DNA from 3 places in the Brevibacillus sp. NRS-1366 genome. Region 1 is predicted to be linked to each of the others. Evidence: riboswitches for the same ligand, from Rfam matches in the RefSeq annotation. Region 1 holds a riboswitch; each other region holds the start of a gene.
What was found. Region 1 has a riboswitch for thiamine pyrophosphate ahead of thiC (phosphomethylpyrimidine synthase ThiC). Riboswitches for the same ligand answer to the same signal wherever they lie in the genome.
Positions count from the first base shown of each region.

Region 2: another riboswitch for thiamine pyrophosphate. It lies ahead of thiO (glycine oxidase ThiO); the one in region 1 lies ahead of thiC (phosphomethylpyrimidine synthase ThiC).
Region 3: another riboswitch for thiamine pyrophosphate. It lies ahead of thiS (sulfur carrier protein ThiS); the one in region 1 lies ahead of thiC (phosphomethylpyrimidine synthase ThiC).

Region 1 is NZ_JBITPN010000022.1:525,086-529,594, reverse strand. Features, by position in the region: gene ACIFQN_RS19310 (DUF1904 family protein) at 31-369, shown strand; gene ACIFQN_RS19305 (hypothetical protein) at 451-621, opposite strand; gene thiC (phosphomethylpyrimidine synthase ThiC) at 640-2,388, opposite strand; TPP riboswitch at 2,548-2,660, opposite strand; gene ACIFQN_RS19295 (cation diffusion facilitator family transporter) at 2,908-3,789, shown strand; gene ACIFQN_RS19290 (Ku protein) at 3,849-4,509, opposite strand, start outside.
Region 2 is NZ_JBITPN010000029.1:66,031-70,539, reverse strand. Features, by position in the region: gene ACIFQN_RS24140 (NUDIX domain-containing protein) at 65-514, opposite strand; gene ACIFQN_RS24135 (YugN family protein) at 623-1,021, opposite strand; gene ACIFQN_RS24130 (hypothetical protein) at 1,143-2,117, opposite strand; gene thiO (glycine oxidase ThiO) at 2,240-3,346, opposite strand; TPP riboswitch at 3,454-3,567, opposite strand; gene ACIFQN_RS24120 (helix-turn-helix domain-containing protein) at 3,644-3,868, opposite strand; partial or broken gene ACIFQN_RS24115 (glucose-6-phosphate isomerase) at 3,884-4,509, opposite strand, start outside.
Region 3 is NZ_JBITPN010000022.1:137,233-141,741, forward strand. Features, by position in the region: gene ACIFQN_RS17255 (acetylornithine deacetylase) at 1-1,088, opposite strand, end outside; gene ACIFQN_RS17260 (thiazole synthase) at 1,081-1,851, opposite strand; gene thiS (sulfur carrier protein ThiS) at 1,857-2,060, opposite strand; TPP riboswitch at 2,299-2,409, opposite strand; gene ACIFQN_RS17270 (kinase-associated lipoprotein B) at 2,451-2,837, opposite strand; gene ACIFQN_RS17275 (alanyl-tRNA editing protein) at 2,870-4,090, opposite strand; gene ACIFQN_RS17280 (DUF2203 domain-containing protein) at 4,185-4,509, shown strand, end outside.

The sequences.
Region 1 (4,509 bases):
ATTATCTGTAACAGGAAAGTTGGGATTACCTTGCCTTTTCTTCGTTTTAAAGGGTTTGATAAAAATAAACTGACAGTCATGTCCCCAAGTATCATCGAACAGTTCGCCGATATAGCAAATGTAGCACCTGAAAAGGTGAAAATTGAGCTGCTCCACGTAGAGCAAATCACGAATAGCCCGTACTCAGTTGAAATTCTCATGTTTGAAAGAGAGCAAAGGAAGCATGATGATCTTGCCAGCATGCTCCATGAAACCCTTAAACAGCATGGTTTTGAGCAAGTTCATATCTTTTTTATTTTGCTTTCGCCTACACTTTATTACAAAGAAGGGCTTCCCTTGCAAAGGAACCAGGTTGAAATGGTTCGCTGATAGGTGCTTCGCTCTCAACAAAAAAGGTCGAGTCCTCGCAAGGAGGATTTCGACCTTTTCTGTTGAGAGGATCGGCTACAGTTAATAATAAAGGCTTTCTGTCCAAGAGCATTTGCTGCATGTACGCACTAAGCTGGTCTCGTGGAACTCATGCTCACATTTTTGCTGCAATTCGGTCAACGCTTTTTGATGCTTATCTAACTCAGCCTGAAGACGCATGATTTCTTCCCGCAACCGGATTGTTTCCTTCATTTCCTGCCTCCAGTCCCGCTACGTATAGAGTTGACTGCCTTTTTCACGAAATTCCTGTGCTTTTTCCTTTAATCCTGCCTCAATGGAAGAATCCGTTGTCAGTTGCTGTTCACGGGCATAATTTCGGATGTCTTGTGTGATTTTCATACTGCAAAATTTGGGACCACACATCGAGCAGAAGTGTGCGGATTTGGCGACCTCCGCCGGTAGTGTTTCGTCATGGTATTCACGTGCCCGCTCTGGGTCGAGGGACAGATTAAATTGATCCGTCCAGCGAAATTCGAATCTTGCTTTGGAAAGAGCGTCATCTCGTTCTTTTGCACGAGGGTGTCCTTTTGCCAGATCGGCGGCATGGGCAGCTATCTTGTAGGCAATCAGGCCATTGCGTACGTCTTCTTTGTTTGGCAGCCCCAGATGCTCCTTGGGTGTGACATAGCAGAGCATGGCCGTTCCGAACCAGCCAATCATGGCGGCTCCAATAGCGGAGGTGATATGGTCATAACCAGGAGCGATATCTGTCGTCAGCGGCCCCAATGTATAGAAGGGAGCTTCATGGCAAATCGTCAACTGTTTATCCATGTTTTCGCGAATGAGGTGCATCGGAACGTGTCCTGGCCCTTCGATCATGACCTGGACATCGTGCTTCCATGCAATCTTCGTCAACTCACCGAGCGTTTCCAGCTCAGCAAATTGCGCTTCATCGTTGGCATCAGCGATGGAGCCGGGGCGCAGACCATCGCCCAAGGAAACGCAAATATCGTAAGCCTTCAAAATTTCGCAGATTTCTTCAAAGTGCGTGTACAGGAAGTTTTCCTCATGATGCGCTAGGCACCAGGCGGCTAGAATGGAACCGCCGCGAGACACAATTCCGGTAACACGCGCTGCGGTCATCGGGATGTAACGCAGCAGCACACCGGCGTGAATCGTAAAATAGTCCACACCTTGCTCTGCCTGCTCGATTAAGGTGTCGCGGTAGACTTCCCAGGTCAGCTCCTCGGCTTTACCATTCACTTTCTCCAGCGCTTGATAAATCGGTACAGTCCCCACAGGCACTGGGCTGTTGCGAATAATCCATTCTCGGGTAGTGTGAATGTGCTTGCCAGTAGAGAGATCCATGATGGTATCGGCTCCCCAGCGTACAGACCACATCATTTTTTCGACTTCTTCCTCCATCGAGGATGTGACAGCCGAAGTACCAATATTTGCGTTGATTTTGACATGAAAGCTGCGTCCGATAATCATCGGTTCACTTTCAGGATGATTAATATTGACCGGGATAATCGCACGACCGCAGGCTATTTCTTCCCTGACAAAATCGGGTGAGACCCCTTCGCGGATGGCGACGTATTCCATTTCCGGGGTGATGATGTTTTTCCTTGCGTAGTGAAGCTGAGTCACGACTTTTCCTGATTTTGCTCGAATGGGCTGGTATCCTTCACGCGGAAATGAGGGGACGGTTCGTTTGGCTTCGGTTTTAAGTCCATCATCGCTAGGATGTGGTTTTCTTCCAGTGTAGGCTTCGGTGTCATGACGCTCAGCAATCCAATCCTGGCGCAGGAAAGGGAGCCCGGCTTCAATGTCGGGGGAGTAGTGAGGGGAGGTGTACTCGCCGCTGGTGTCATAAACACGCAGTGGAGGATTGGGAGTGGGACCGGATGGGCCGTCCGTCGGATGAAGTGTAATTTCCCGCATAGGTACACGGATGTCAGGGCGACTGCCTGCTTCGTACACTTTGCGGCTGCCTGGAAAAGATGGGATCGAGAACATAAGAAAAACCTCCTTGTCATGGTCGCACGAAAGCGAGAACCTTGCTCGGGAGGCGAAAGAATCTATCACGCCACGAAAAAACGCCGCATAGGGATATGCGACGCCAGACGCGAGAGTAGAGAAGAAAACGGGTATTCAAAAAGAATACACGTATCTTATCGTGTCGTATATGACAATTCCTCCGCTGGCATTACCCAGTTCAGGTTCAACGGTCGATGGCACAATAGCCATCCTCTCAGCCTGGTAACTCCCAAGCTCCCGTGCTTTTTATAATGATGTCTTGCAACTATAGGATAGCCATTTGCCATTCCAATTACAAGCAATTTTTAAAATTCATTTTTGCCGACGCGCAACACATTTTCCCCCCATCTATTCTCGTGACTCGGACAAAAAGTGTTTCTGTAGACCCACACGAATCGCGTCTGTTACGATGAAGTTCGGAAAAAAAGAAACTGGAAGCTGCGGTCATTTTTTTCGCTCCTATCGCTTGGTATAGAGATTTTTTTGAGGTGATGCAGTGTGGATGTTTATTCAAATTTAAAACAAGGGGAAAGAGGAGCATGGGTGAGTATCATTGCCTATATCTTCTGCTCTGCTTTAAAGATAGGAGTGGCATTACTAGCAAGCTCTGAGGCATTAATGGCAGATGGATTAAACAACTTGACGGATGTCGTAGCTTCGGTCGCTGTCTTAATCGGGCTGCGCATCGCTCGAAAACCGCCTGATCAGGACCATCCCTACGGACATTTTCGTGCAGAGACGATTTTCTCTCTCATTGCGTCCTTTATCATGCTTTTTGTCGGCATACAGGTTGTCACAGATGCGGTACCTTCACTGTTTGATACAAATCATACAGCGCCAGGTATGCTCGCTGGCTGGACAGCGCTTGCTACTTCTGTTGTGATGCTAGGTGTTTATCGTTACAATCGGGCACTCGCGAAAAAAATAAATAGCCAGGCTCTTATGGCTGCGGCTGCTGATAACCGCTCTGATGCGCTGGTTAGTATCGGAACGTTTGTAGGGGTAGCAGGAGCACAATTTCAATTGCATTGGCTCGACCCGCTTGCAGCTTTTGTAGTCGGCTTGATAATCCTAAAGACGGCATGGGATATTTTCCGGGAGGCGACGCATCGTTTGACGGACGGTTTTGATCAGACACAATTGGATGATTTACGATCAACGATCATGGGGATTGCCGGAGTCAAAGAAATTAGTGATATCAAAGCCCGCTATCACGGCAGCAGTGTGCTCGTCGATGTCGTCATTCATGTCGACCCAGACCTGAATGTGGTAGAAAGCCACACCATTACCGAAAAGATTGAGGATCGAATGAGAAAGGTTCACAAAATAAATGCGGTTCATATCCACATTGAACCAGATCAGAAACTAATAGAGAGATAAAGCCAAAACCTGCCCGTAGTTGGACAGGTTTTTTGTTTTATCGCTTGGTGTCATTAGAATTAGGATGGAGTTGCTTTTTTTCGGCGCAGCGTTTTCGTTGTCGAAGTGGAGCCTCCTGCGGTCGCAGTCGCCGTTTGGGGTGTTGCGTCTTTTCGTGCAGGCGCTGCCCGTTTTTTGCCTGGCTTGTTTTTGGCAGGTGCAGGAGTGGGCTCCGTTTCCACTTTGATTGGACCTGCTGCCTGTCCCGCCGTCGATTCCAGACTTTCTTTTAGGGCTTGCATCAAGTCAATCACATTCGTGCGAGCTACGGTTGGAGCGGTTGTAATCTCCTGACCTTCTAGTTTTTTCTCAATCATCGCTTGCAGCTCGGAGCGGTATTCATCCGTATACTTGGCAGGCTCAAAGGTAATGGTCATGTTTCCAATCAGCTCAGTTGCCATTTTTAGCTCATTTTCAGCGAGAGCGACTGTCGCCTCGGGGAGGGCTGGCACCTGGTTTACGGGTCGCACCTCGTCTGGGTAGTAAATCGTTTCCAGCATGATGCAATGCTCATACAGGCGGATTACGGCCAAGCTCTGACGATTGCGCATCGTCACCTGGGCAACAGCTATTTTTCCACTCTGTTCCATAGCCGCTCGTAGTAGTGCATACGCTTTTTCCCCTGTATCCTGCGGCGAGAGGAAGTAGCTTTTGTCAAAATAAATCGGGTCAATCTCCTTT
Region 2 (4,509 bases), on a different contig from region 1:
GCTCAGCTCTTTTCGTTTTTTTCACTATACCACAAAGAAATCGGATCATGCATGTATCTCCTCTTTACCATCTATCTTCAGAAAAAGATCGGTTGCGAAATTCCTGTAATCGTCTGCGCGTGGCCGGAGATAAATCATCAGGCAATTGATCCCATGCAAAAAAACGCATCTCGGCCACCTCCATCGGATCACGCCTGGGATGGTGCGATCCTGTCAAAGCGGCATGGAAAAGAGCGATGTGATCACACTTGCCTTCCCGCTCACTATAAAAAAGATGACAGAGCGTAAGCAATTCTACCGCGATTCCACACTCTTCCCGCAATTCCCTGCGGGCTGCTTCAAAAAACGACTCCCCCTTCTCTACTCCTCCCCCTGGCAAGTACCAGCCAGCAGTGTAGGTATGACGAATCAAGAGGACTCCTTTTTGTTCTGCCGTAACGATTACTCTTGTTCCCAATGTGAGCGGCTTGCGGATTTTCCAATACCATCTCGTAAGCGAATGGAACCATCCCATGTTTTTCGACTCTCCCCGAACGCTTCTTCCTGCCTTCTATCATTCTCCGTCAGGAAATTATTTCCTGCCTTTAAAAAGAAAAAGCGGGCCTATCATCAGGCCCACCCGTTATGCGAGGCGATTTTCCAATTCCTTTACGATGGCCTCTGCCTTGCGCACCCATCTGGAATCAATCTGCGCATCTTTGTCGACCGGTTCCTGAAACTGGTTCATGACCGACGAAACCAGCGGCTCTACGTACCCGATATCTTCATCTAGACCTGTCTGATAGACATGGCGCAAAACAAATGGCTCCCCTATTTCTAGCCATGCATCAGGGCTGTCCAGTTCTCCCTGCAATACTTTGACAGGCAAGCGCAGATAGACCGTATTCCGATCATCCAGTGTGCGGTCAAAAAAGCCTTGCTCATAATCCCAGTTTGCCAATGTAAAATTCGGTTGAAGCGCTTCTCGAAAGTATCCGAAAGTCCCTCTAGTACCTTGCAAGCTGCTTTTAATCGGTTTCATCTTAATCCCTGCCTTTGTTTGTGAAAAACGTCTCATGCCCGTTTTGTTTCTTCATATAGTGTGTGACAAAAAACAAGCCTCCATTCCCAAGAAGGACAGAGGCTTGTTGACACGCATCCTTTTAGATCAATACGATTGTAAGCAGTGTGAAGAGAGCGAGCGGTATGATCTTACGCCCGCAACGCCGGCGACGTTTTTTCGGTACAACGACTGGCGGTAGCGGTTGCGGCGATATGGGAAACGGTGGGCAAGGTGGAGGTGGTGGAAAAGGTGGGAACGGCGGGTACGGCTGAAATGGCGGAAATGGAGCGGGAGCGATATATGGATTAGTCCCCATAAAAGGGCTTACTTGTGGCGGAAATGGTTTCTTCCCACTGTAAGGATTCGCCTGACTGAATGGACTCACCTGGCCATATGGATAATGGTCTCCATATGGGCTAATCGGAACGCATGGAGTGGTACTATAAGGACTTACTTGCGGATAAGGAATGTTGCTGCTGCTATACGGACTCACCTGTGGAAAAGGCCTGTTGCTGCTGCTATACGGGCTCACCTGTGGAAACGGTCTGTTGCTGCTGCTATACGGGCTCACCTGTGGAAACGGTCTGTTGCTGCTGCTGTACGGATTCACCTGTGGAAACGGTCTGTTGCTGCTGCTGTACGGACTCACCTGTGGAAACGGTCTGTTGCTGCTGCTGTACGGACTTACATTTCCACCTGGGTAAGTACCTAGATCGCCGTACGGGTCGTAATCTCCATACGGATACGGATAGTAAACGTCATACGGGGATACATAAGGATCGTCGTCCCAGCCTCCATATCCATAAGTTTGATGGCCGGCGACCTGCTCCACCTCATAATAGTCGTCCTCTTCGTATTCTTCTTCCTCCGAATCAGGATCTTCCACCTCAACGTATACATTCTGATCGTCATAATCGACGATCACACCCTCAATAATCTGTCCGTCAATGGCTTCAATGCGCACTTTTTGCTCCACGTGATCTTTGCAAATGTTGTGCACATTTTCACGCATATCCTTTAACAGGCTGACGGTCTGGATGTCAGCCTGGTATAGGTTTTTCTCATCAGACTGCATGGAAACTCCTCCCCTTCTGGTGTTTCTTTATTACCATATACAAGAGCCTATGGGGAGGTGTACCGTATTCTATAAGAGACTAGCCCAATTTACAAAAGAGATGTCGTGGATGTAGATATGAATCAGTTGTCTAGAAAGCGGGAAGGCATAAATGGCGTTAACTGTTCTGTCTTTCCCTGTTCCAAATAATCAGCCATCCACTTCGCCGTTATCGGAGAAAGCAAAATCCCGTTGCGAAAATGCCCTCCCGCAATCGAGAGTCCGGCCCAGCCAGGGATCGGCCCTAAAAGCGGTTTTCTGTCTGCTGTAGCAGGACGAAGTCCACCCCAAGCTTCTAGAAATGTAGCGGCATGCAGTGCCGGAACGTATGGCATGACCCCGTTTAAAATGCTCGCCAGACCCGCTAGCGTGACCTCCCGCTGGAAGCCGCTCTCATCCTCTGTCGCTCCAATGACGATTTTGCCATCCTTTTTTGGAGTAATATAGCCAGTCGTTCCGAAGATGACTGTACGCAGCGGAATTCCTACGGAGGATACGGCAGCGATTTGCCCGCGCACGGGACGTACAGGCACTGAAACTCCCAGCATCTCCAGCATGATCCCTGCCCATGCTCCAGAAGTAATGACTGTATGCCCGGCACGAAGTGGGCCCATGGAGCTGTCTACCCCGACGACCTTCCCTGCTTTTACGGCAATCCCGCTCACTACACACCCAGATAGCAGCTTCACACCTTGCAGTCGGCATGCCGTCACCAATGCACGCAATAGGAGCCGGTTGTTGATATGACCTTCGTCTGGGGAATAGATGGCCGCCTGAGCCTTGTCAGTGAGCATCGGCTCCACCTCGGCAATCTCTTTTCCCACCAGCCAATGTACGGAATGTCCAGACTCTTTTTGCCATTGATACTTGGCTTCCAGCAGCTCCTGTTCCTGATCATTCAGAGCAACGGTCAGCAAACCTTCCAAGCTGAGCTGCACGTCTCCCGAAGTACACTCCTCCAGATCATGTGCCCACCCTGGATAGAGCGCGAGTGACTCCATTCCCATATCAAGCATCGGTCCGGGTGCCGTAAATTCCTTCAACGGAGCCAGCATCCCTGCCGCAGCAGAAGACGCCTGCCCTCCCCACTCGCCTTGTTCTACCAATGCTACCGATATGCCGCGACGCGACAGCTCGTACGCTAAACTGAGCCCAATGATACCTCCACCCACTACCAGACAATCGCTCATACTCTCTCTCCTCAAAACTTTTTATTCACTTTTGCTAATACAAAAAGCCCACCCGTTCCCCTGCAGGAAAAGGTGGGCTCATACGCATATGACAAATTTAAGCGCACGTCGGCCGGCAACCACATCCCTGCGCCGGCATGATCCGGATCAGGTGCAATGGGTCGATGGTCTGTCGCTTCCATCCTCTCAGCCCCGCGTGAAGGACTCCCCAAGTTGCTTCTACTATTATGTCGTTTCATTCATTTTCTTTAGTCAGTATAGTCCTCCGTGCAACCTTCTGACAAGTCCAACTGACACCTAATCTTCATCTTTTACATCGTAGCTCTCCGGAATCGCCTCGTGGCGGGCTGCTTCCTCGTATTCCCGCAGCTTGCGCATTTCTTCCAGATGATGCTTGAACTGATCTTTGTTGATCAAATATTCGTTGCCATCATGAACCGCACGAATCCGCCCCTGGTTAATTCTTTCCAAAATAAATGTCTCCGGGAGATCCAGATACGCTGCTGTCTCCGCAACGGTCAAGTATGTCTTGTTCTCTCGCAATCTAGCCTCCAGTTCTGCTTTCTGCTGCTCATAGCCGGGTTTGCCGAGTAGCGCAAACATGTTGGCTTTATAGGCCTCTACCCCCGGCTGATCAAACGGGTTTACCCCCAAGAGATAGCCGCTTATCCCGCATGCCTTTTCAAAAAAGTAGATCAGGCCACCGAGATGATAAGCTGTCGCCTCTGGGATTTCTACCAACAGATTGGGTACGCCTCCATCAACGTGGGCAAGTACCGTTCCTTCGAAAGCTTTTTTATTCACAAACCCCATCCGCTTCCCAGTCAGGAAATTCAATCCATCCACGTCGTCCGGGTCTTCCTGTACGGTCATGTCGATGGCTGGTTTGGTTACGGATACCGTTGTTTCAAATAAATTCCGCATGCCGTCTTGTATGTATTGCCCCAAGGAATGTAAATCTGTTGAAAATTCAGCAGAGGCCGGAAAAATCCCTTTTCCGTCTTTGCCCTCTGACTCGCCAAAAAGCTGTTTCCACCACTCAGCAAAAAAACGAAATTGCGGCTCATAGCTGACTAACAGCTCCACCATTTTGCCTTTGCGGTACAACGCGTTGCGGATGGCAGCATACTGATAGCACGGATTCTCATGCAAATCCATGACCA
Region 3 (4,509 bases), 390 kb from region 1:
TCTTGCATGAGCTGCTCTTCATAAGCGGATCGCAGCATCGCGAGCCCGGGATGCTCCAGGTCCAATTCGAGTGACGGGAAGATTTCTCCCCGTTCTTCGATCATCGAGCGGCCACCCCAGCGAAATGTGGGCGGATTATCTCGCAGCCACAGGTCAGCGGCGGCAGCTCGATGGATATGGTCTTCGACTTCTCGAATAATCTCTTCGTAGGTTTCGTTCGGGTAGAAGTGAACCGTAATCCACAATGCGCAACGATCCGCGATGAATGCCGCGTGGCGACCGCCTTCAATCACTGCAGGATTGATTGTATTGCTTCCAGCAGAGAAGCCGGGGTACGACTTCATCACTGCCCAGTCGCGCTCTAAATCCTGCAGGGAAGCGATGATTTTCATCATTTTTTCGATCGCAGAGGCACCACGTACCCCTCCACCCGCATGAATCGTTTTGGACCGCATGCCGTCATGCAGCGTAGTCGGGCTCTCAATCGTAATCCATCCGGTAATGACCCCGCCCTGTCCCTGCATGTGCAAATCGCTGGAATCCACAACCACTGCATAATCGGCCGTGTAGCCGCGTTCTATCGCAACCAGCGTGCCTGCCTCCCCCGCTTCCTCTCCGATGACGGATTGGAAGAGCAAGTCGCCTTTCAGCTCGATCCCGTGTTCCCGAAGCATTTTAATCGCGAATAGAGACGCTGCGAGGGCACCTTTCATATCCGATACACCACGACCGTAGAGTCGACCGTTTGCGCCTTTCGTCAAAGCAAAAGGCGGGTAGGTCCAACCACTGTCATCGCCTACCTCAGCCACGTCCATATGCCCATTGATGATAAGGCTGTTGGCCGCGTTTGATGCGGTGCCCGGAAGACGGCCTACTACATTGTCGTCCCCAGGGTAAACTTCCCAGCGGTCTAACTGAAAGCCCATGGCCTGCAATTCATTTGCCAGAAACGTTTGTGCGCCGTTACTATTACGTGCTGGCGGACTTACGGTTGGGTAAGCGATCAGCTCTTGCAATAACGCGAACATCTCTTCTTTCCGGTTGTCAATGGAGTCAATCGCTTCTTGCAGACGGTCCACGTTACTCAATCATCCCTTCGGTAGGACTGCTTGCTGATGCATAACGTTTTTTAGCAATTCTGCCGGCGAGGAAGCCTTTGCGTCCGGCTTCAACTCCTAGCTTCATCGCTTCGGCCATCAGTACAGGATTTTCTGCGAGAGCGACTGCTGTATTCAGCAAGACCCCGTCAGCGCCCAGTTCCATTGCTTTGGCACAATCAGCAGGGGCACCGATGCCCGCATCGACGATGATTGGGACTTTGGCTTCTTCCATGATGAAGCGCAGGTTGTTTTCATTCACAATTCCTTGTCCAGAACCAATTGGAGAGGCGCCTGGCATAACAGCGTGGACCCCTACTTCCTGAAGACGTCTCGCTAAAATAGGATCATCATTGGTGTAAGTCAGTACAATAAAGCCCTCTTCCACGAGGATCTTCGAAGCTTCCAATGTGCCGATCGGGTCAGGCAACAATGTTTTCGGATCGCCGATCACTTCGACCTTGATCATGTCACACAATCCAGATGCTTTTGCCAGGCGAGCGATGCGCACCGCTTCTTCTGCGGTATAAGCGCCTGCTGTATTGGGCAGCAAGGTAAATTTTTTCAGATCGAGCTGTTCCAAAAAGTTAGGCTCTTGCGGATTTTCCAAATTGAGCCTGCGAATGGCAAAGGTGAGAATTTCCGCTTCTGAGACCTCTACTGCTTTTCCTTGTGTTTCCAAATCAGAAAATTTACCGGTCCCGAGCAGCAAGCGCGACCGAAACTCATAAGGTCCAATTTTTAAAGTATCCATGAAATTTATCCTCCTCCGACAAAATGAACGATTTCTATCCGATCTCCATCTGCAATCGGCGTCGTCTCGTACAGGGAACGGTCGATGATCTCACCATTCTGTTCTACTACGACAATTTTCTCTTGCAGTTGATAAGAAGCCAGCAGCGCACGTAGCGTGGTGATTTCTGCTGCCAGCTCTACTTTCTTTCCATTCAGCTGAACAACCATACTATTCCTCCTTCTGAAGACTCGTTGGGGACTGTTTACCTTCGCCTTTCGGACACGAAAAAACGGCTTCCCCTGCCAGATGGAGTCAATCCAGTCAGACAGAAGAAGCCGAATAACGGTACACCCAAGGACGAATGGCAAGAAAAAAACCATCCGCCTTGGATGGTTGGGGTTCGATCCTCTCAGGAGAAGTCTTGGCTTGAGCTTTTCCCACTCAAATAGAATTCTTCCTGTGATAACGATTCGCTATACCTCTTCCTCCGCTGGCATGACCCAGGTCAGGTTCAACGGTCAGTAACACACTCGTTACAATCTCAGCCAACGCTGCTCGGCTCCCGTTTGGTAGTAAACCTTTTCAATTGTCGTTCGTTCGAGTTCTACAGTACCACTCTATTTTGAGTTTGTAAAGGTTTCCTTGTGCATAGCTTCCAATTCAACGAGACAACGCTGTGCCCAGAGCGACATTTTTTTCAATTTGTCCATTTCACGCTCCATCGCCACACGGACCGATTCCTTGTAATCTGGAATGGCCCCATTATAACGGATTGGACCGCTCGCAGGCGTCATGAACTTTTCTTGATAGGAGAGTGCAGGTCTTTGATGAAACATTGGAACGTCTACTTCAAAGGACGTGTGCAAATCTCCCTGTGTAGGAAATTTGGTTACAGCCAGCACCTTTACCAACAGCTTGCTATCATGGGTTTCCAGCACTTCGGTAATGTATTCTCCGGTCTTTTGCGTTACACGTACGATATCTCCCGGGTTCCAGATCATCATGATCCCCTCCTCAAACATGTTAAACTGATTTTTTAGTTGGTTTTCTGCTGCAACGCTGTTTCTACTAGCTTGCGGGCGTGAGCAAGAACTTCTTCGACAGCGATAACCGGTTGTCCGCCACCTTGGGCCATCGCTGGATTTCCGCCGCCTTTCCCCTGAATGAGCGGCAGTGTTTCTTTTAGCAACTGATTGACAGCTACATCGACTGCTTGCCCGCGTGCAAATACGAGCTGCATTTTTTCACCTGACGTTGCGAGCAGGCACACTGCGTCTGGTGCTTCACTGGTCATCAATTGAGCCAATTGCTGGAGTTCTTGAATGGTACGGTCTGCAGTGGAAAGTTGAATCAAGCGTGCATTTCCGATTGTGACAGCATTCGCAAGCTGCTCGCGAATCTCTACCTCTAGCAGCAGTTTTTCTTTTTCTGCCAGGCTTTGTTTTAATGCCTCTCGTTCCGCTATTATTCTCTCTGCTTGCGAAACCAGCTCAGCCTCGCTCGTAATAAGCTGACGAGCCAGCTCACGAACCGTCGCTTGCTTGCGGGTGTAATCACGCATGGCGCGCCACCCGCAAATAAACTCCAGGCGAATGTTGCCGCGGTGACGTTCCCAACCCAAGATTTTAATCATGCCGACTTCCCCTGTACGTGCAGGGTGTGTCCCTCCACATGGATTGTAGTCAAAATCGGGAATCATCACGACGCGAATGTTTTGGGTAACCGTGGGCTGTTTTTTCAATGGCAATGTTGCCAGCTCTGCTTCCTCTACAAACCGGGCGATGATGGGGTGATTTTCGAGGACCACCTGATTGGCGCTCTGCTCTACCTTCGCCCATAAGTCCTCGTTCAGCTCTTCGAGAACGACGTCAATCGTGACGCGCTCCTTGCCTAAATGAAAGGCAACCGTTTCCGCCTGTGCCACTTCGAGAAAGGCAGCAGAGAGGATATGCTGTCCCGCATGCTGCTGCATGTGATCAAAGCGTCGTTCCCAATCAATCTGACCGGTGACCTTTGTCCAATCTTCTGGCAGTGGGGATTCGAGTCGATGACGTACTTCCCCGTCCACCTCTTCTACATCCATTACTCGAATATCACCTAATACACCATGGTCACAAGGCTGTCCGCCACCTGTTGGGTAAAAAGCCGTCTCCGCAAGTACGGCATAAGGAGTGCCGTCCTCCTCCGTCCCGCGTTTCGTTACTTGGGACGTAAATGATTGAATATAAGCATCTTGGTAATACAATCTATCGTTCATCGTTACTCCTTGCTGCATGGAACAGTTCCGACACTCGTCATGTGCTCCAGCCATTTTCTCCCGGTAGGGGTTGCTAGTATAATAGAGTCAGGAGGTGTTTTCTTTGACCAAAAAGCTGTTTACTCTAGAAGAAGCCAACGAATTATTGCCTTATGTTCGCGAAGAGCTCTCCTTTTTACAGGAGTTCAAATGCTCTTTTTATAACCTTTATCAACAACGTGAGCAGGTAAAAAAACAACAGCCTACAGACGATGAAGAACTGTTTTCACTGGAATGCCGTCTCGAATTTATGGAAATGGAAGCTCAAACGCGTATTACCCGACTGATCTCAAAAGGGATACAGGTCAAAGATGTAGACATTGGCTTGTTCGACTTTCCAGCAATCATGAACGGCGAGGAAGTGTTGTTGTGCTGGCGTG